3 regions of the Erwinia sp. Eh17-17 genome follow, and region 2 is predicted to be linked to each of the others. Evidence: predicted binding sites of a transcription regulator. Region 2 holds the regulator's gene; each other region holds the start of a gene.
The links. Region 2 encodes PhoB, which activates phosphate uptake and scavenging genes when phosphate is short. Its sites were predicted from a motif close to CTGTCATAAAACTGNCNNAT; they were not measured.
Positions count from the first base shown of each region.

Region 1 (7,525 bases), on a different contig from region 2:
ACCGGGGGTTTCACGCAGCGTGAACCGTAGCTCTGCACCCAGCCGTTCTGCGTGAAAATGAAACCATCAAGGTTTTCACCGAAATATTCCACCATGTCGTTACGTTCGGCTTCCCCATGAACCAGGACGTCCAGGCCTAAACGTTCCTGCTCCGCGATGGCCTGCTTAATGTGTTCAGCGATGCCGGTACGGTAGTGGCTGCCATCCAGGCGCCCCTGTTTGAAATCAAGTCGCAGACCGCGGATCTCGGGGGTCTGTGGGAAAGATCCAATCGTCGTGGTTGGCCACGCCGGTAGCTGGAAACGCTGGCGCTGAGCCTTCGCCCGAACCTGATAGTGATTGCTGCGCTGGCTGTCTCTGGCGGTGATCCCTGCCAGACGCCGGGCGACTGCGGCATTGTTCACGCGGGTGGAGTGCTGGCGCGCGCGCACCGGCGCGCTCCAGGCTTCCAGCGACACCGGGTCATTATTGTTCAGGGCATCGGATAACAGTGAAAGCTCGGCACACTTTTGCAGAGCAAAGGCAAACCAGCTCTTCACTTCCTCATCCAGGCGGGTTTCTACGCTCAGGTCGATTGGGCTGTGCAGCAGTGAACAGGAAGAGCCGACCCACAGCTGCTTACGTGTGGTCAGCAGCGGTTGCAGGCGCTCAAACCAGCGGCTGAGATCGGCGCGCCAGACGTTACGGCCGTTGATCACACCGACGGACAGCAGCCAGTGTGCCGGCAGTTTGCTGTTCAGTGCAGTGATGTCATCTTTGCCGTGAACCAGGTCAACGTGCAGGCCCTGCACCGGCAGTGCGGCAATGGTATCCATGTTCTGACCAATGCTGTCGAAATAGGTAGTCAGCAGCAGTTTGCACTTGCCCTGTAACGCATCACAGGCCGGTTTAAAAGCAGCCAGCCACTCGGCGGGCAGTTCCAGTGCCAGCGCTGGTTCATCGAGCTGCACCCATTCAATATTGCGTTTCGCCAGTTCATCCAGCACCTGCTGATAAACCGGCAGGATATCGTGCAGCAGGCTCAGACGGTCAAACGGCTCCCCTTTCACTTTGCCAAGCCACAGGTAAGTCACCGGCCCCAGCAGCACAGGTTTCACTTTATGACCCAGTGCCAGCGCTTCATCCACCTCATCCAGCAGTTGGGTCCAGCTCAGTTTAAACTGCTGGCCCTGAACGAATTCCGGCACCATGTAGTGATAGTTGGTGTTAAACCATTTGGTCATTTCTGCCGCCGCAGCAGGTTCACCGGTCGGTGCACGACCACGGCCCAGGCGAAAAAGAGTATCAAGGTCAACTGAGCCATCTTTATTCTGGTGGCGCGCCGGAACGTTACCCAGCAACAGACTGGTAGTCAGTACGTGATCGTACCAGGCGAAGTCTCCGACCGGCAGCAAATTCACGCCCGCCTCTTTCTGCTGTTGCCAGTGGCGGGCACGCAGTTCGCGGCCGGTGGCCAGCAGTTCTTCCTGGGAGCTGTTACCCGCCCAGTAGCTTTCCTGCGCTTTTTTTAACTCGCGACGCAGACCAACGCGGGGGAATCCGAGAATATGGTTCAGAATAGTCATCAGTTGTGCCTCGTTAATTAATCTTTGCCGACGCATTTAGCCATCCAGATGTTTACACCGCTATCTTGTGCAGGTACTGTATTATCCACAAGCGCAAAATATTCACTGTCGATGTGAAGGACTCTCATGATCGAACTTAAACACCTGCGCACGCTGCAGGCACTGCGGACGACCGGTTCGCTTGCGGCAGCGGCGGCTCAGCTTCATCAAACGCAATCCGCGCTGTCTCATCAGTTCAGCGACCTGGAGCAACGTCTCGGTTTCCGACTGTTTGTGCGTAAAAGCCAGCCGCTGCGCTTCACGGCCCAGGGCGAAATTTTGCTGCAGCTGGCGGAACAGGTATTGCCGCAGATCCAGCAGGCATTACAGGCCTGCCACGAACCGCATCAGACAACACTGCGCATCGCTATTGAATGCCACAGCTGTATCCAGTGGCTGACGCCTGCGCTGAACAACTTTCGTCAGAGCTGGCCGCAGGTGATGATGGATTTCAAATCGGGTGTGACCTTTGACCCGCAGCCTGCCCTGCAGCAGGGAGAGCTGGACGTGGTGCTGACCTCGGATATCCTGCCGCGTAGCGGGCTGTTCTATGCACCGATGTTTGATTTTGAGGTGCGCCTGGTGCTGGCTCCCGACCATCCGCTGGCGCAAAAAGCCCATATCTCACCGGAGGATCTGGCCCGCGAGGTACTGATGATCTATCCGGTCCAGCGTCAGCGACTGGATATCTGGCGGCATTTTCTGCAGCCAGCCGGCATCAGCCCGACGCTGAAAAGCGTGGACAATACGCTGCTGTTGATTCAGATGGTGTCGGCACAGATGGGGATTGCTGCGCTGCCACACTGGGTGGTGGAGAGTTTTGAACATCAGGGGCTGGTGGTCACCAAAACGCTGGGTGATGGCCTGTGGAGCCGCCTTTATGCGGCAGTGCGCGATGGTGAACAGCGCCAGCCGGTGACGGAAGCCTTCATCCGTTCTGCGCGCCAGCATGCCTGCGATCATCTTCCCCGCGTGCGCGATGCGTCACGGCCAGGCATCCCGCATCCTTCCGTCAGTCATCCGTAACGCCCTCGCCGCCAGCCTCGTGCTGGCATCATAAAAGCCATTGAGGTGAACGTCCCGCTAACGCAGATGCAGCCTGAGGGACGAAGAGTTATACTGCGCCCACTGCAATTGTTTCACTACAGAGAGTTACTATGACCAATAATGATGTCCTGCGCAGCGTGCGTTACATGCTGAATTTAAGCGATGCAAAAGTTGTAAGCATTCTGGCGCTGGCAGAGAGCGAAGTCACCGAAGCCGAAGTACACAGCTTCCTGAAAAAAGAGGATGAAGCCGGTTTCCGCCCCTGCCCTGACGTCATCATGGGTTACTTTCTCAATGGCCTGATTTTTGAACGTCGCGGTAAAAGCGAAGAGGCCCCTGCGCCATCCATTGAACGTAAGATGACCAATAATATTCTGATGAAAAAGCTGCGTGTGGCTTTTGATCTGAAAACGACCGACATTCTGGAATTGTTGAAAAGTGCCGATTTTGCGGTAGGACAGTCAGAGATTGGCGCTATCTTCCGTAAACCGGGGCATAAAAACTATCGTGAGTGCGGCGATCAAATCCTGCGTAATTTCCTGAAAGGTCTGACGATGAAAATTCGTCCTACTAAGCAAGCCTGAACCCCCGCTTACCGATTAACGTCAGCTGCTGGCGTTAATCCCTGTTTCCCTCTCCAAATGCAAAACCTTCCTTTTAGAACATAAACACTCACCAAACGAAATCCAGATTATCTGTATGGTTTTCATTTTGTGATACTAATCACGCTTCATAGTTTCAATGCGAAAATAAATCACCATTATGTGATGGCAATATAGCCATTTCGTCATAAAACTGTAACATTTGCGCCCTTCTTCACAGTCACTATTTTTGATAACGACTACGCTATGCGCGAAATAGAACATTTCACCCTGTCATCGCCGGGTAATGCCTCTTTTGTGCGCATTCGGTGCCGGATGTCATTCTTTCGAGCCATTGGGAGTCCTTAATGCTTAGTTTTTTCAAACCTGCTGCACATCAACCACGCGTTGATGACAGCCGCGTTGATCCGTTATATCGCAAGCTTCGCTGGCAGATATTTCTCGGCATATTCTTCGGCTATGCTGCTTATTATCTGGTACGTAAAAACTTCGCCCTGGCGATGCCCTACCTGATTGAACAGGGCTTTTCGCGTGGCGACCTGGGTTTTGCGCTTTCCGGTATTTCTATCGCCTACGGTTTCTCAAAATTCATTATGGGCTCGGTTTCTGACCGTTCCAATCCGCGTGTCTTCCTGCCTGCCGGGCTGATCCTTGCCGCTGCGGTGATGCTGTTTATGGGCTTCGTCCCGTGGGCAACGTCCAGCATTATGGTGATGTTTGTTCTGCTGTTCCTGTGTGGATGGTTCCAGGGTATGGGCTGGCCACCGTGCGGTCGAACCATGGTGCACTGGTGGTCACAGAAAGAGCGTGGCGGTATTGTTTCCGTGTGGAACTGTGCGCACAACGTCGGCGGCGGTATTCCCCCGCTGCTGTTCCTGCTGGGAATGGCCTGGTTTAATGACTGGAAAGCCGCGCTATATATGCCTGCTTTTGGCGCCATTCTCATCGCAATTATTGCGTTTGCTCTGATGCGCGACACGCCGCAGTCGTGCGGGCTGCCGCCGATTGAAGAATATAAGAACGACTACCCGCCGAACTACGATGAAAAGCATGAAGAAGAGCTGACCGCTAAGCAGATCTTTATGCAGTACATTCTGCCCAACAAACTGCTGTGGTATATCGCCCTGGCCAACGTGTTTGTTTACCTGCTGCGTTACGGCATTCTCGACTGGTCACCGACCTACCTGAAAGAAGTGAAACACTTCACGCTGGATAAGTCGTCGTGGGCCTATTTCTTCTACGAATATGCCGGTATTCCAGGCACGCTGCTGTGCGGATGGATGTCGGACAAAGTATTCAAAGGTAATCGCGGCGCGACCGGTGTGTTCTTTATGGTGCTGGTCACCATCGCCACTGTGGTGTACTGGATGAATCCGGCAGGGAATCCTGGCGTGGATATGGCCTGTATGATGACGATTGGCTTCCTGATTTACGGCCCGGTGATGCTGATTGGTCTGCATGCCCTGGAGCTGGCGCCGAAGAAAGCGGCGGGAACTGCAGCAGGCTTTACCGGTCTGTTTGGCTATCTTGGGGGTTCTGTTGCCGCCAGCGCTATCGTCGGTTACACCGTGGATTACTTCGGCTGGGATGGCGGCTTCATCATCATGATTGGCGGCTGTGTGCTGGCGGTTATTCTGCTGACCATGACCATGTTAAGCGAGAAAAAACATAAGCAGCGGCTGAGCGCGCTCTAATCAGGAAGGGTTATTATGTTGAAAAATATTATCGCCACCTTATTACTGACCACCTCTCTCGCGGCGACAGCCGCGAGTACCTCACCGATTGTCATTGCGCATCGCGGGGCCAGCGGTTACCTGCCGGAACATAGCCTGCCAGCTAAAGCGATGGCCTATGCTCAGGGCGCTGACTACCTTGAGCAGGATCTGGTGATGACTAAAGACGATCGGCTGGTGGTGCTGCATGACCATTATCTCGATCGCGTCACCGATGTCGCCACGCGCTTCCCCCAGCGCGCGCGCGCCGACGGGCGCTATTACGCCATCGACTTTACGCTGGCCGAGATCAAAAGCCTGGCGTTCACCGAAGGCTTTGAAATTAAAAACGGTAAAAAGGTCCAGACATTCCCCGGACGTTTCCCGATGGGTAAGTCCGACTTCCGTGTGCATACCTTTGAAGAAGAACTGGAGTTTATCCAGGGTCTGAACCACTCCACGGGTAAAAACATCGGTATTTATACCGAGATTAAAGCCCCGTGGTTCCACCGTAAAGAAGGCAAGGATATCTCTGCGAAGGTGCTGGATGTTCTGAAGCAGTATGGCTACAGCGGTAAGAACGATAAGGTCTATTTACAGTGCTTTGACTACAACGAAGTGAAGCGCATCAAAACCGAGCTGGAACCACAGCGCGGGATGAACCTGAAGCTGGTACAGCTGATCGCCTACACCAAATGGGATGAAACCCAGGAGCAGCGTGACGGCAAGTGGGTGAACTACAGCTATGACTGGATGTTCAAGCCGGGCGCGATGAAAACCATTGCGCAGTATGCCGACGGGATCGGGCCGGATTACCATATGCTGATAGCGGATGGTTCAAAACGCGGCGATGTGCATCTGACCAATATGGTGAAAGAAGCTCATCTGAATAAGATGGTGGTACACCCTTATACCGTACGCGCTGACCAGCTGCCGCCGTATGTCAGCAACGTCGATCAGCTCTACGACCTGCTTTACCACAAGGCCGATGTCGACGGATTATTTACCGACTTCCCGGATAAAGCGGTGCATTTTTTAGAGCGATGAAATAATCATCATGGTAAAGGGCCGATCGAAACCGACGATCGGCCCCTGGACGTCCTAACCTTAAACGTTAAACAGCTTACGCAAATAGTTGGGCACGGCCTGGTCGGCATTAGAGCCAATCACTTCCAGCTCCGGCAGGATATCTTTCAGGCGCTGATGGGAGTTACTCATAATGCAGCCTTTGCCCGCCATACTCAGCATCTCTTTATCATTCATACCGTCGCCAAAGGCGATGCACTCCTGCAACGAGTAACCGAGTGATTTTGATACGGCATCCAGTGCATGCCCTTTCGATACCCCACCGGCCATCACTTCCAGGCAGGTTGGCAGCGAGAAGCTGACGTTGACCCGATCGCCCCAGCGCGCTATCAGTGCCAGTTCCAGCGGGACCAGTAGTTCAGGAATCGCACAGGTGAAAAATACCTTGCTGATGCCATCTGTCTGCAGCTGGCCTGGCTGATAGAGCTGGTAATTGAAGTCCGACTCACGAAAGAAATCCACCTCTTCGGGGCGATGGCGGTTGAGGAACCACTCTTCATCGCGATACACGTTGGTGAAAATATCCGGGTTCGCGTGCTGCATCGTAAACAGCTCAAGCGCGATGTCTTCATCCAGGTTGTGGCTGAACACCAGCTCACCGGCGGTGTTGTGCACGCGTGCGCCGTTGGAGGTAATCATATAGGCGTCGATACCCAGGCTGTCGCGCATTTGTGCCACATCAATATAGTGACGACCGGTGGCAAAGACAAAGTGCACACCTTTACGGGTCAGCAACTGCAGCGTTTCGCGGGCATAAGGGGAAAGCGTATGGTCTGGTGACAGCAGCGTGCCATCCAGATCTGAAGCAACAATACGGTACATAACACCTCTGATTAATATTTTCTGGCAGACTGCAGTGCCTGCCGGTAACTTAATTTTTGCGACTTACGAGTGACGTTCAAAAAAGGCGAAGATGGCCTCTAAGGCCTCTGCTCGCATGCTGTCTTTTTCGAACAGGATCTCGTGGCGGGCACCGTCGATCACTCTGGGTTTCCCCCCCTCACAGGGCTGGCCGGCGGACATCATCGTCTGACAAAACAGATCCTGAGCACGGTTATCGACGACTTTATCGTCAGAGGCCTGCAGCAGCAGCAGCGGTGTCGTAATCCGGGCCGCCTGGCTTAAAATACTCTGCCCGGCACGTACCCCTTCCCGCACCCAGTGATAAGTGGGCCCCCCTACGCGCAAGCCGGGGTCATCGGCATAAAAACGCAGGTTGCGGCGATAGCGCTCGCGGCTGTGGGTCAGTTCATTAATGGCAAACGGGCGCGCATGCCATTTCCCGGTGCCGAGCGCGTACCCCTCGCGCACCGCCGGACGTTTTTCCGCCCAGTTGAGGATCTGATGGGCCATCCACAGCGGCATCGGCAGGTAAATACCGAACATCGGCGAGGCCAGCACGACCGCATCAAAGGCCGTCGGCTGGCGCGCCAGCATCAGCGCCAGTATCGCCCCGCCCATCGAATGCGCCAGC
Region 1 is NZ_JBDFQT010000012.1:54,092-61,616, reverse strand. Features, by position in the region: gene metE (5-methyltetrahydropteroyltriglutamate--homocysteine S-methyltransferase) at 1-1,565, opposite strand, end outside; gene metR (HTH-type transcriptional regulator MetR) at 1,692-2,630, shown strand; gene ABEH87_RS20385 (DUF1456 family protein) at 2,762-3,235, shown strand; gene glpT (glycerol-3-phosphate transporter) at 3,601-4,947, shown strand; gene glpQ (glycerophosphodiester phosphodiesterase) at 4,966-6,012, shown strand; gene yigL (sugar/pyridoxal phosphate phosphatase YigL) at 6,073-6,873, opposite strand; gene pldB (lysophospholipase L2) at 6,937-7,525, opposite strand, start outside.
Region 1: the regulator PhoB is predicted to act here: its motif matches at 3,436-3,455, upstream of glpT (glycerol-3-phosphate transporter).

Region 2 (7,525 bases):
ATGCCCGCGACGATCATCAGAATAATGGTGGCCACTTTAAACAGCGACAGCCAGAACTCCACTTCACCAAACACTTTAACCGTTGCAAGGTTAATCGCGCCGATAATCAGTACCACGCTCAGCACCCAGATCCAGTGCGGCACATCCGGGAACCAGACGCCCATATAGATCCCAAACGCAGTGACATCGGCGATGGCGACAATCAGAATTTCAAAGCAGTAGGTCCAGCCGGTAATGTAGCCGGAAAGCGGACCAAGATAGTCCCGCGCATAGCGTGAAAATGAACTCGCCTGGGGATTATTGACGGACATTTCGCCGAGGGCACGCATAATAATATACGCAGCCACCCCGCCCACAAGATAAGCAAGAAGGACGCCCGGACCGGCCATCCTGATCGCATCAGCAGAACCATAAAACAGCCCGGTTCCAATCGCCGATCCCAGTGCCATAAAGCGAATATGGCGGGTACTCAGTCCCTTTTTGAGTGTGGTACTTGTCATAGATTCCTCTGTCGGCCCCCTCATCAACAGAGGATAGGGGGGGATTTTACAACGCTATTGCTGATGCGCAGTAACCGACTGGCGGCCTGAAACGCGATCGTACACGGCGACCAATACCAGCATCATCAGTGAAGGCGGCAGCCAGGCCAGCCCCTGATCGGCCAGCGGCAGATTCTGAGTCCAGGCAGGCAGCACCTCTTTGAAGTGGGTAGTTTTAATCGCATCAACAATGCCAAACAGCAGGCTGACCAGCATGGTTGGCGCAATAATTCTGCTGCTCTTATTCCACCAGCGCAGCGTAAAGCTCAGTAATACCAACACGATACACGGCGGATAAATTGCGGTGAGCACCGGGATTGAGAACTGAATCAGCTGGCTGAGACCAAGGTTTGAGACCACCATTGAGAACAGGCCAAGAATAAACACCAGCTGGCGATAGCTAAGAGGCAAATGATGCTCAAAAAATTCAGCACAGGCACAGGTCAGGCCCACTGCCGTCACCATACAGGCAACAAAAATCAGCGCAGCAAGGAAGAAGCTGCCCATATCACCAAAGGTATGCTGCACGTAGGCATGGAGGATTGCCGCGCCATTGGCATTCTGATCGACGATAGACGCGCTGTCAGACCCGAGCTTAAACAGCGCCAGGTAAACCAGCGTCAGACCGATACCGGCGATCAGCCCGGCAATCACCGTATAGCGGGTCAGCAGCTTCGCTTCAGAGATACCGCGTGAACGGGCGGCGTTGACAATCACAATGCCGAACACCAGTGCGCCGAGGGTATCCATTGTCAGATAACCATTAACAAAACCGCTGGAAAACGCCGCGCGCTGATAGTCAGCGGTCGCAGGTGCCAGACCGCCCGCAGGCCACAGCAGGGCTGCAACACCGAGGATAGTGAGCGCGACAATTTTCAGCGGGGCCAGCACGTGGCCCACGGTGTCCAGCAGCTTGCCAGGATAAAGCGAGACGCCAATGACCAGCGCGAAGTAAACCACGCTGTAGGCCAGCAGCGGCAGCGCACCGTCGCCGGTCAGAGGGGCGATACCCACTTCGAACGATACGGTGGCGGTACGCGGCGTGGCAAACAGCGGCCCGACAGCCAGGTAACAGACGGTTGCCAGCACCAGGCCAGCGGCTTTACCAATTGGCGAGCTGAGCGCATCAATCCCGCCCCCCACCCGCGCCAGGGCAATCACGGTGATTACCGGCAGGCCAACGGCGGTGATCAGGAAGCCCAGAGCAGCTATCCAGACGTGTTCACCAGACTGAATCCCCACCATCGGCGGGAAAATAATGTTTCCGGCACCGACAAACAGGGCGAATGTCATAAAGCCCAGTGCCAGAATATCTTTTGAAGTTAAACGATGTGTCATAAGAAATTGTGTTGCCCGTGATGGTGTGGAAAGTCGTGATATCAGGTTGCTGACACAACCTATTTCCCTGCTGGCTCTAAAAACCTTGTCGAATCTGATCAATGCAGTGGAAACCACTTGTATTGGCAATATCGACAGCGAATGTGAGCTGATTATTTTCTGTATACAGGGGGATAACGAAAAAACGGGGGTAAGTAAAACGTTTATAGCGGCGAAAGGCAATACGGGATCGAAAAAGCAGGATGATATAGCGTAAAAAAGTGCATAACCAGTGCATATCTTTAGTTCTGTTCAATAAGGCGTTACATGATTTGTATGTTTCTTATCCTTAGCGGCGTGAGTTTCTGCAATAAACGGGCTTAAGATGCACAAAAAGCGCGGAAAACCGCGCTCTGTACACAAACTGATGCACGGCTACCAGACGCGGCTGGCCACATCCACCACCAGGCGCAGCTTGGCCCACTGCTGTTCTTCCGTCAGGCTGTTGCCCTCTTCGGTCGAGGCGAAACCACACTGTGGGCTCAGGCAAATCTGGTCGAGGCTGACATACTGCGTGGCTTCACGAAGACGCTTTTCGACGGTTTCGGCCGCTTCCAGCTCACCGGTTTTCGTGGTGATCAAGCCCAGCACGACCTGCTGTTTGCCCGGCCGGATAAAGCGCAGAGGTTCAAAACCGCCGGAACGCTCGTTATCATATTCCAGGAAGAAGGCATCGATATTCACGCCGCCAAACAGAATTTCTGCCACCGGCTCGTAGCCGCCTTCCGAGATCCAGGTGGAACGGAAGTTACCGCGGCACACGTGCAGGCCTATCACCATATCGTCCGGTTTACCTTCGACCGCTTTATTCAGCACGCGGGCATAGGTGCGCGCCAGCTCCTGCGGGTCATCACCACGCTCGCGGATCTGCTGCTGCTGATCGTCGGAGCACAGATAGGCCCAGACGGTATCATCCAGCTGCAGATAGCGACAGCCTGCATCATAAAACGCGCTAATCGCATCGCGATACGTCTGCGCCAGATCGTCAAAATAGACATCCAGATCCGGGTACACATCGGCATCAATCACCTTCCGCCCACCGCGAAAGTGCAGCACGCTTGGGCTGGGAATCGTCATTTTCGCTACCGCATCGCCGCTGATACTCTGAAGGAAGCGGAAATCCTCCAGCATCGGGTGGTTGCTAAAGCCCAGCTTGCCGGTCACTTTTACGCCGCGAGCCTTCGTCTGCACGCCGTTAAACTGAATGCCCTGTTCGGCTTCATAACGCTCTACGCCGTCCAGACCATCGAAGAAATCAAAATGCCACCAGGCGCGACGAAATTCGCCGTCGGTCACCACCTGCAGGCCGTTTTCACGCTGCTGAGCCACCACCTGACGGATCGCTTCATCTTCAACGGTGCGCAGTGTGGCGGCATCGATTTCGCCAGCTTCATACTGTTTACGCGCCTGTTTAATCGCGGCCGGGCGCAGAAAACTGCCCACCACTTCGGCACGGTATGGGGTGAATGTCGTCATGATGAAGTTCTCCTGGCCTGCACTCGGCACATAATTTAGTGACGTAATAATGACATTGGGTTACATGCGGACTTCTGGACGTCTATATGTCTGCCATTAAGAGTGTCATGAGAATGCTTCAGCGGCAAACGAGGAAATTTCATCGCACGTGAATAAAATTCATCTTACTGCGCATTTTCCGGCCCGCCTGCCGTTATGGCGCCAGCATCGCCCGCGCCTGCTGCATCTGCTTATCCGACAGCGGCAGATAACCCGCCTGGCTGACCAGCGCTTGGCCCTGCGGTGACAGCGCTAAACGTAAAAACGCCGCAGTGAGCGGTTCCAGCGGTTTATCCGGTGCTTTATTCACATAGATATAGAGAGGACGGGCATAAGGATAACGGCCACTGCGGATATTTTCAGCGCTCGGTGCGATCCAGTCATCGCCCTCACGCGCCACCGGAACGATTTTCACTCCGGTGATATGGAAACCTGCGCTGGCATAGCCGATGCCGTTTAGCGTGCGTGCAACCGCCTGGACCACGGCGGCCGATCCGGGGTATTCGCCCACATCATTGCGGAAATCGCCGTTACACAGCGCCTGTTGTTTGAAGAATCCCCACGTTCCGGAGGCAGAGTTACGGCCGAAGCGTTGCAGCCCGCGCGTAGCCCAGCCGGGCTGCGTCAGCTGTAAATCGCCCCAGGTTTTTGGTACGGACAGGGCACCGCAGCGGCGGGTGATGGAGAAAATCGCATCCAGCTGCTGCGCGTTCAGCCCGGTGAGCGGATTATCCTCATTCACCACCACCACCAGCGCATCCATTGCAACCGGCACCGCCAGCGGTGGGTAACCGTAGCTGTCTTCAAACAGCTGTCGTTCGACAGCCTGCATCGGGCGACTCATGGCCCCGAGCTGAGCCGCCCCGGCCGCCAGCGCCGTCGGTGCCGTGGATGAACCGGCCGCCTGGATCTGCACATTGACGCCAGGATACTGACGATTAAAACTCTCGCCCCACAGCGCCATCAGGTTACCCAGCGTGTCAGAGCCCACGCTGGTCAGGTTGCCTGCCAGCATGCCCTCTTTCGCCGGGGCCTGGGAACTGACCAGCAGTAATACCAGAGCGATTAACGTTTTCATTTAACGAATTCCGTGAGACTTAACGCAGCGCATTCTCAGCCAGTTCAGCACTAACAATCAACCTTGGTGGCAGCTGGAAGCTGAAACAGGTCTCTCTGTCGGGCGTACTGCTGATATCCAGCCGGGTATTGTGATGGCTCAGAGCGTGTTTCACGATGGCCAGCCCCAGCCCGCTGCCGCCCGTATTGCGCGAACGTGCCTTATCAACGCGGTAGAAGCGTTCCGTCAGGCGTGGCAGATGCTCCGGCGCAATACCCGGTCCGTTATCTTTGACCTTAAACTGCGCCCCCTGACTGCTGCGCAGCCAGCTGACATCGATACGCGTGCCGTCAGGCGTGTGGTTGACCGCGTTATACACCAGGTTTGAGATCGCGCTGCGCAGCTGCTCATCGTTACCGTAGACGCGCAGATGCGGATCAGTATGGAAGTGAATATCATGACGCCCGTTACTCAGCGTCTCCGCTTCACGCTGCAACACCCGCAGCATCATCGGCACATCAACTTTTTCCTGTAAATCCAGTGCCGGGGCCGCTTCAATGCGCGACAGCGTCAGCAGCTGTTTTACCAGGCTATCCATGCGTTTGGTCTGTACCTGCATGGTGTGCAGCGCCTTATCACGCAGGCTGCCCTCCAGCACGGAATCGTTCATCATCTCCAGATAACCCTGCAACACGGTTAACGGCGTGCGCAGTTCATGGCTGACGTTGGCAAAAAAGTTTCGCCGCGCACCTTCCAGCTGGTGCATCTGGGTGACATCGCGCGCCACCAGCAGCCACTGTCCTTCAGTGTAAGACATGACGCGAAATTCCAGATGGCGGTGGCTGTTGAGGACCAGCGTCAGAGGACGTGAGAAATCACGCTGGCGCAGATAGCGGGTAAACTCCGGGTAACGCAGCAGGTTAAGGATGTTCTGGCCGTTATCTTCCGGCCAGCGCAGTCCCAGCATCTGCTGTGCCAGGCCATTACACCAGAAAATAGTGCCTTCTTCGGTCGTCAGTACCACCGCATCGGGCAGCGATTCCGCCCCGCTGCGAAAGCGTTTAATCAGATGACCGAGTTCACGGCGGCGGCGGCGGTTACGCGCCTGCATTTGATACAGGCCGTAAAACAGCGGTTCCCAGCTGCCGCGCCCGCTGGGAGGCGTCATGCTGCGATCAACCCACAGCCAGTGAGAAAGTCGAAGTAAATTGTTGAAATGAAAACCCAGTACGCACAGCACTGAGACTAACAGCAGCCAGGGCAGCCCACCCACCAGCAGCCCCAAAATCAGCGCGGGCAGGCTGGCGAGCAGCAGCTCAGACAATAATCTCTTCCAGGAGAGGCGTTCCAACACGGTTCAGACTCCAGCGCGAACAATCAATAGCGTGCAGAGAAACGATAACCTGTTCCGCGAACGGTCTGCACCATACGATCGTGCCCGGTCAGCTCCAGCGCTTTACGCAATCGACGAATGTGAACGTCTACGGTACGATCTTCGACGTAAACGTTAGTTCCCCAGACATGGTTTAGCAACTGTTCACGGCTGTAGACACGTTCAGGGTGGGTCATAAAGAAGTGCAGCAGCTTATACTCGGTCGGCCCCATTTCCAGCGGCTGGGTGTCGGACATGACGCGGTGTGATGACGGATCCAGGCTCAGGCCCTGCATCTCGATCACTTCTTCCACCGCCATCGGTGAAATGCGGCGCATCACGGCCTTAATACGAGCCACCAGCTCTTTTGGCGAGAACGGTTTCGTAATGTAATCGTCGGCGCCCACTTCCAGGCCGCGCACGCGGTCTTCCTCTTCGCCACGCGCGGTCAGCATCATCACCGGAATATCACGGGTCATGGCTTCACGCTTCAGGTGCTTAATAAACTGGATGCCGGAACCGCCGGGTAACATCCAGTCCAGCAGAATTAAGTCTGGCCAGGGCTCAATCAACAGATTTACTGCACTGTCATAATCCTCGGCCTCAATCGGCTGGTAGTCATTTTGTTCCAGAACGAAACATAACATTTCACGGATTGGTGCTTCATCTTCCACTACCAGAATGCGCTTAGGCATTATTACTCCTGCGGCTGTTGACGGCTTTCACGGGGATATGCGGCGCCATTATGCGTCAGTTTTATGACACTTTTATGAAAAAAGCACCCCCTGAAATTCAGCATGATTTAAAAAGATGAAGCGCGATCGGTTAATCCTGTTAATACCCAAAATATTTTGAGTGACCGGAAGACGGCAAACGCTGACCCGCAGGGTGCGTCACGGTGATGGGCCCCATCATCCCCCGGAGCACAAAAAACGCTATGACAGTGTGAACCGGGGCCGCCAACGCACATGCAACTTGAAGTATGAAGTGTTTATAATCAGGCTCACGTTTTTCTGCTGACAGGACGTTATATGCGCATCCTCCACACCGCTGACTGGCATCTCGGCCAGTTTTTTTATACCAAAAGCCGGGCGGCCGAGCACCAGGCTTTTCTTGACTGGCTGCTGGAGCAGGCGGAAGCGCAGCAGGCCGATGCGATTATCGTGGCAGGCGATATTTTTGATACCGGCTCGCCGCCGAGCTACGCGCGCGAGCTGTATAACCGCTTTGTGGTGAAACTGCAGCAAACCGGCTGCCAGCTGGTGGTGCTGGGCGGTAACCATGATTCGGTGGCGATGCTGAACGAGTCACGCGAGCTGCTGGCCTGCCTGAATACCAGGGTGATCGCCGCCGCCAGCGAAGATGTACGCCAGCAGGTGCTGCTGCTCAACAAGCGCGATGGCTCGCCGGGCGCGCTGCTGTGCGCCATTCCTTTTCTGCGTCCGCGCGATATTCTGCGCAGCCAGAGCGGGCAGTCAGGGCGCGAAAAACAGCAAAGCCTGCTGGAAGCCATTACCGAACACTATCAGCGCTGCTGGCAGGAAGCGCTGACGCAGCGCGCGGCGCTGGGCCTGACGCTGCCGGTGATCGCTACCGGGCATCTGACCACCATGGGCGTAACAAAAAGTGACGCCGTGCGCGACATCTATATCGGGACGCTGGACG
Region 2 is NZ_JBDFQT010000002.1:830,209-837,733, forward strand. Features, by position in the region: gene proY (proline-specific permease ProY) at 1-500, opposite strand, end outside; gene brnQ (branched-chain amino acid transporter carrier protein BrnQ) at 555-1,877, opposite strand; gene ABEH87_RS09355 (hypothetical protein) at 1,903-2,133, shown strand; gene ABEH87_RS09360 (cobalamin-independent methionine synthase II family protein) at 2,292-3,392, opposite strand; gene ABEH87_RS09365 (PstS family phosphate ABC transporter substrate-binding protein) at 3,586-4,509, opposite strand; gene phoR (phosphate regulon sensor histidine kinase PhoR) at 4,529-5,842, opposite strand; gene phoB (phosphate response regulator transcription factor PhoB) at 5,866-6,555, opposite strand; gene sbcD (exonuclease subunit SbcD) at 6,892-7,525, shown strand, end outside.

Region 3 (7,525 bases), on a different contig from region 2:
TAAAGACGGCGCGGCATAGCCGTCAATGACCTGCCCGCCCGACAGGTAGTCTGTTCCTGAAGGGTCGTCATAGGCCATTTCCTGCTGGGTGATGGCGCGCGGGGTATGGCAGGCGCCGCAATGCCCCAGTCCGGTGACATAATACGCCCCCAGCTGCACCGGGTCGTCCGGCGTGTGTTGCAATACCGGGCCGCTTTCTGGCGCAAAGAACCAGCGCCACCAGGTCATGGGCCAGCGCAGCGACAGCGGCCACGGGATGGTGTTTTCAGCGCTGGCCTGCGGCACGGGTTTTACTTCGTTAATAAAATACGCGTAGAGCGCCTGCATATCCTGCTGCGAAATACGGCTGTAAGAGGGCCAGGGCATCGACGGATAGAGCGTGGATCCATCTTTACGAATGCCGTATCTGACGGCATTGTCAAAGTCAGCGTAGCTGAAGTGACCGATGCCAAACTGTTTATCCGGGGTGATATTGGGCGGAACCATCCCGCCAATCGGTGAGGCGATAGCCACCCCTCCACTGAACGGCGGTTCTCCGGCCCGGCTGTGGCAGGCAATGCAGTCGCCGACGCGAGCCAGATACGCACCGCGCTGAATCTGTTCAGGGTCAGCGGGAGGGAGTAAGGTTTTCTGCGAGCTGGCAGGGGCAGGGATGACCAGCGTTGCTCCCCAGGCAATGAAAACAGCAGCTAGCGGAAGAATAATGGCGATTTTAATCCAGCGAACTTTTCGTGAACGACTCTGATGACTTAACCCGCTATGATTGCGGGCAGACAACATCCTGTTTTTCATACGTATGATCTTCCTTAGTAGCCACAGGCTTTAATATTGCAATACTTCAGTCAGACAGAAAGTGAGGATATTTTTCCTGCGGGATTGTCTGTTATTGCTGTGCCATGAGTTTAGCCGCAACGTGCCTGGATAAATTATGATTTATTGCACTAATGTAAATTCCCCCTCTGGGAGGTGAATGGCGTTTTAATACTGAACGGGCAGTTTTAGGTGTTTTCTGGCAATAAAATGAGTGTGGTTGTGCAGATCTATGGCGTGAACTCTTTTTCCCCCCACTTCATCGTGCCCCGTTCCTCTTCCGATTCCACTTCCTCAAAGGAGGCTTGCATATTTTTGAGGCACTCTCTGGCGGGTAAACCTGCTTTTTTCAACGATTCTGAGGCAAGCTTGTAGTAGAGCAGCGTGGATTTTTTGGAGTACTCCATGATGAGAGGGAGTGAGCATACAGTTCCAGTATCGTAGCGTTGGACCAGAACATCTTTGTTGTTAACTAACTTATTTGTTGAGTTTAGTGTTGTAAGAGGGTTTTTGATTAGTGCAAAACCAATTGCCTCTACGAACTCTATCGATTGTGAGTCGCTAAAAGAGTGATTAATGCGTATCACAGTTTCGGATAATTCTTCCAATGTATGTTGGTCCCCTGAGGAAATATTTTGAATGAGATTCGCCCAATTTGAATAGGGAGTAGCAAAAACTAAGTTGGGAATAAAAATAAACAAAAACATAAATATGGCGCGTATCATTCCACCACTCAACTGCCCTGTCACCGGATGACCAGATACGGTTACGTGTGGTATTTCCGATAATGATACAGCCTTCTGAGGCATGGCCCGGCGGTTTGGCGCTTATCCTTTAGCCATAAATAAACGGGTATTGTCATGTTATTCATCCTTAATTACCCATGATTAAAAAATGTTGTCCATTTCCTGGGCAGTATGCGCACGTCCACCTTATTCACCTGCGCTAAACCCCTTCTTGACAATAGGTGCTTATCACTCCGGGTGCTGAGAGTATTTCAGCCTGTCATTTTTCCATCACCCCGTTGTCATTAAACTTTCATTGCACACATGGTTAATAGGGCGCACAGCGGATAACGCGCAACCTGACTTTGGTAAACATATGGCACAGGCATTATTGAAGATTGCCCCCCAGCATCAGACGGCCCCGCAGGCAGCGCTGCGCCCGAAAGTGCTGTCGGTTAATGGCTTAGGGAAATCCTACGGTACGCAGAATCGCGTCCTGCACGATATTAACTTTGATCTGCATTCCGGCGAGCTGGTGGCGGTAATTGGCCGCAGCGGTGCAGGGAAATCGACCCTGCTGCATGTGCTGAATGGGACGATTCCGGCCAGCGAAGGCGAGATCCTCAACTTTCACGAGAATGGTAAGCAGCAGAACATCGTTGAGCTGAACACCCGGCAGATGCGCCAGTGGCGCAGTGAGTGCGGCATGATTTTCCAGGATTTCTGCCTGGTGCCGCGTCTGGATGTGCTGACCAATGTCCTGCTGGGCCGTCTGAGCCAGACCTCGACGCTGAAATCTTTCTTTAAAATCTTCCCCGATGAAGACCGCGCCCGCGCTATCGGTCTGCTGGAGTGGCTGAATATGCTGCCGCAGGCGCTGCAGCGCGCGGAAAATCTTTCCGGCGGGCAGATGCAGCGCGTGGCGATCTGCCGTGCGCTGATGCAGAACCCGAAAATTTTACTGGCGGATGAGCCGGTCGCCTCCCTCGACCCGAAAAACACCCGCCGCATCATGGACGTACTGCGTCAGGTGAGTGATAACGGCATCAGCGTGATGGTCAACCTGCACTCGGTAGAGCTGGTGAAAGAGTATTGTACGCGCGCCATTGGCATCGCTAAGGGCCGCATTGTGTTTGACGGACACCCGTCAGAACTGACCGACGATCTCCTGCATTTGTTGTACGGCGACGAAATTTCTCAACTGAACGAAAACCTCCATTCCTGACTGAGCAACAGCCGGTCTTTGGGGCAATAACACTTTTATGGGACACGGAACTCAGCAATGAAAAAAATCATTCTCGCAGCGGTAATCAGTAGTGTGATGGCAGCCAACGTGTCTGCCGCCGACGCACCAAAAGAACTGAATTTAGGTATCCTTGGCGGCCAGAATGCCACGCAGCAGATTGGTGATAACCAGTGCGTGAAAGACTTCTTCGACAAAGAGCTGAATGTTGATACAAAACTGCGTAACTCGTCTGACTACTCTGGCGTGATCCAGGGCCTGATTGGCGGCAAAGTGGACATGGTGCTCAGCATGTCCCCTTCCTCCTATGCTTCGGTCTACATCAACGACCCGAAAGCGGTCGATGTCGTGGGGATCGTGGTGGACGACGCCGATAAATCACGCGGTTATCACTCCGTGGTGGTGGTAAAAGCCGACAGCCCGTACAAAACCCTGGCCGACCTGAAGGGCAAATCATTCGGCATGGCTGACCCGGATTCTACCTCCGGCTTCCTGATCCCGAATGAAAGCTTCAAGAAAGAGTTCGGCGGCACGGTGGACGATAAGTACAACGGCCACTTCTCCAGCGTGACCTTCTCCGGCGGCCACGAGCAGGATGTGCTCGGCGTGCTGAACGGTCAGTTTGAGGGTGCCGTGACCTGGGCTTCAATGATCGGTGATTACAACACCGGTTACACCAGCGGCGCATTCACCCGTATGATCCGCGCCGGTAATCCGGACCTGATGAAAAAAATCCGCATTATCTGGCAGTCGCCGCTGATCCCGAACGGCCCGGTGCTGGTCAGCAACAAGCTGCCGGCTGATTTTAAAGCGAAGCTGGTCAGCGCGATTAAAAAGCTGGATACCGAACATCACAGCTGTTTCGTCAAAGCCGTAGGTGGCGCACAGCATATCGGCCCGGCCACTGTGGCTGACTACCAGGCGATTATTGATATGAAACGCGCGCTGACCAAAGCCCGTTAATCACCGCTATTTTCTCCACTGATAAGGGCTGGCGACTGCCGGCCCTTGACTCAGGTATCCGCATGACACATCCCGATTTTGAACGCTATTACCAGCAGGTTCGTGGCAGACAGAAGCGCGATACGCTGCTGTGGTCGCTGACGCTGCTGGCGCTGTACCTGGCTTCCGGCCATATGGCTGAATTTAATCTGCACACCATCTGGGTGTCACTGCCAAACTTCTTCGACTACCTCGCCGAAACCGTCCCGGTACTTCACGTTTCCCAGCTGTTTGCCGACAGCCATACAGAAGGATCGCTGGCCTACTGGGGGTATCGTCTGCATATTCAGCTGCCGCTGATTTGGGAAACGTTACAGCTGGCGCTGGCCGCCACGCTGGCGTCGGTGATGGTCGCCGGGGTGCTGGCCTTTTTTGCCGCCAGCAATACCCAGACGCCGCGCGCCGTCAGTTTTGCTATTCGTACCGCCGTCGCCTTCCTGCGCACCATGCCGGAGCTGGCGTGGGCGGTGATGTTTGTGATGGCCTTTGGCATCGGGGTGATCCCCGGCTTTCTGGCGCTGGCGCTGCACACCATCGGCAGCCTGACCAAACTGTTCTATGAGGCGATTGAAAGCGCCTCGGATAAACCGGTGCGCGGCCTCGCCTCCTGTGGCGCATCGTCGTTGCAGCGTATGCGTTTTGCGCTGTGGCCGCAGGTGAAACCGGTGTTCCTCTCCTATGGTTTTATGCGCTTCGAGGTGAACTTTCGCCAGTCCACGATCCTCGGGCTGGTTGGAGCGGGGGGGATTGGCCAGGAGCTGATGACCAACATCAAGCTGGATCGTTACGATCAGGTCAGCATGACGCTGCTGCTGATTATTGTGGTGGTTTCGCTGCTGGATATGTTATCCGGGCGGGTACGCCGACGCGTGGTGGAAGGAAACCGTTGATGATCGGATTAACTGGCAGTGACAAACTGGATGGCATGAAACAGCAGCATCAGGCGCTGTTTGCCATCCAGCGCGCTTATCTGCGCCGCATCGGGCTGATTGCCGCGGCCATTGTGCTCTATTACGTATTTTTCTTTACTCAGTTTGGTATCAGCTGGCAGCAGCTGACCGTTGGCCTGGGCCAGCTGGCGCACTATTTTATGCGCATGTTTGTCTGGCATGACGTGGCGAACTGGCCGTTTGCTTACTATTTCAGTCAGATTTTCATCACGATTGCGATTGTGTTCGCCGGGACGATCACCGCGACGCTGCTGGCGCTGCCGCTCTCGTTCCTTGCAGCACGCAACGTGATGGCCACGCCGCTGCTGCGTCCCGTCGCGCTGGTGGTCCGCCGCCTGCTGGATATTCTGCGCGGCATTGATATGGCGATCTGGGGGCTGATCTTCGTGCGTGCGGTCGGTATGGGGCCGCTGGCCGGGGTGCTGGCAATCATCATGCAGGACGTCGGGCTGCTGGGGAAACTGTATGCCGAAGGTCATGAAGCGGTGGAGCGTTCACCGGGGCGCGGGCTGAATGCGGTGGGGGCGAACAGCCTGCAGAAACACCGTTACGGCATCTTCACTCAGTCGTTCCCCAGTTTTCTCGCGCTGAGCCTGTACCAGATTGAGTCGAACACCCGTTCGGCCGCCGTGCTGGGCTTCGTGGGCGCGGGAGGGATTGGACTGGTGTATGCCGAAAACATGCGCCTGTGGAACTGGGATGTGGTGATGTTTATCACCCTGGTAATGGTAGTGATTGTGATGATCATGGACCATATTTCTGCGAAGCTGCGCAAACGCTATATCAGCGGGCAGCCGGTGCCGTTATTTGGTCAGGAAAAATAATTTGCCGCTGGCAGCGATCGCCCCGCCTGCGGCGGGGTGATGAAAACGAACGCGTTACCCGGCCGGACGCAGGTAGCGCAGCGTGGCATCGACCACCAGCTGACGGTTACGCGCAATGCTCTGCTGCCCGGTTTCATTGCCGCCGAACAACGTGTTGAAGGTGTAGTGGTTAGCCACGTTGTGAAAGCTGATGCTGCTAATCAGGCGATGGACATCCACCGTTCTGACCTCCGGATCAAACTCTCCGCTCTCCCTGCCGCGCATCAGCACCGTATCCAGCACATCCAGCGCGCTCTGGTTCAGCGCTTTAATTGTCTCTGACTGGCTGATGTAGCGGCCTCGCATCAGGTTTTCACTACAGATCAGCCGCATAAAGTCCGGATGTGAAATGTGGTAGTCGAAGCTGGCCTCGGCCAGACGGGCCATCGCCATTGTCGGGGACATCTCGGCGAGGTTCAGCCCGGTTTCATGCTGGCGGATCTCGCGATACACCATGTGCAGAACCTCGATGTACAGCTGCTCTTTATTGGTGAAGTGATAGACCACCATGCGTTTGGTGGTCTGGGCTTCTTCCGCAATCTGTTCCATCCGCGCGCCCTGCAGGCCGAAAGCGGCAAAGGTGGTCAGCGCGCTGGCGAGGATGCGTTTTTTTAACCCTTCGGGATCGTTCTTACGTTTGGCGGGGGCTGGCATAGTGAATCAATACCCATCATTCTTAGTGGAAACCGCCGCCAGAGTAGCGCCTGAAGCGCTGATTTACAAACAGCGCCGCACAGCATGGCGCCTGGCCAGCGGCCGGAATATACGGTTTACAAGGCCATTACAGGGCAGAAAACCACGGATGGGTGCGGTCGGTGACGCTGGCGTGATGCTGTTTAATGCGGGCGCTGAGCTGGGCTTCGGTCGGCAGCGGGCGGCCGCGCAGCACCGCTTCTGCGGTCGCACCGAAGGTGATAATGCCCCGGCTGGCGATATCGGCAGCGGCAGTGTATCCGGCCAGAGCATTCTGTTCGCTGCTGTGCTCCTCTGCTTTCTGACGGCAGCTGACCAGTAATCCTTCCAGTGCGCGGTAGAGTTCGCGAGCCTCCCCCAGGACCGGGATCTTCCCGCTGGAGTCCTTCAGCACCTGTTCCAGGCGCTGAAATACCGCGGCGTTATCGCCGGCGCTGAACAGGGTTTCCAGCGTTTGCTGCCAGTGCAGCCAGGTGCGAACAAACAGGGCGTTTTGTACCAGCAGCAGGCTGGCGTGCTGCCAGTGAAAATGTTCACTCAGCTGACTAACCTGCTGTTGCAGCTCACAGAACTGCGCCTCATCGGCCAGCCGTGCGGGCACCACCGGATTCAGTTCAGCAATGAATGCCTCGATTTCCCGCGTGGTTTCAGGCGTGGTAAGTGGCAGAATTTTTCGCTGTTGCAGTAATTTAAGCAGGCTGAGGTCATAAAAGGCGGCGCTGACCCGCTCCCCGGCCAGTAAGGCGCGATTCACCGTGTGAATCACCTCCGCTGACTGCACGCGGGAACGCTGTTCCAGCAGGGCGGCGTGGAGCTGGCCGTAGGCCGGGGATGGGCTGAGTTCAGAATTCATCGGGCGCCTCGCGGTTACGGAGAATCCGGCCAGTGGCCGGACAGTGGCACAGAGTATGGCAGAATCTCAGCGTCCTTTCAGGTCGATTGGGTTTTCTCCTGCCGCCATCGGGTCGGCGAGCAGTGGAAATGCTGCTGAAACACCTTAGCAAACTGCATCTGACTGGCATAACCTAATGAATAAGCGATAATTTTTATCGGCAGGTTGGGGTCTGAGAGCAGCGACGTGGCGACATCCATTCTCAGCAATAAAAGGTAGTGTTTCGGACCATAGCCAAACTGCTGCTGAAACAGACGGCTGAGATAGCTGCGGTCAATATTGCAGTATTCTGCCACCTCGCCAATAGTAAAACTGCGATGATAATGGCGTTCCATATACTGCACGGC
Region 3 is NZ_JBDFQT010000001.1:413,358-420,882, forward strand. Features, by position in the region: gene ABEH87_RS01785 (cytochrome c) at 1-792, opposite strand, end outside; gene ABEH87_RS01790 (hypothetical protein) at 1,041-1,559, opposite strand; gene phnC (phosphonate ABC transporter ATP-binding protein) at 1,912-2,760, shown strand; gene phnD (phosphonate ABC transporter substrate-binding protein) at 2,818-3,741, shown strand; gene phnE (phosphonate ABC transporter, permease protein PhnE) at 3,804-4,670, shown strand; gene phnE (phosphonate ABC transporter, permease protein PhnE) at 4,670-5,554, shown strand; gene ABEH87_RS01815 (TetR/AcrR family transcriptional regulator) at 5,609-6,247, opposite strand; gene ABEH87_RS01820 (hypothetical protein) at 6,375-7,139, opposite strand; gene ABEH87_RS01825 (AraC family transcriptional regulator) at 7,217-7,525, opposite strand, start outside.
Region 3: the regulator PhoB is predicted to act here: its motif matches at 1,835-1,854, upstream of phnC (phosphonate ABC transporter ATP-binding protein).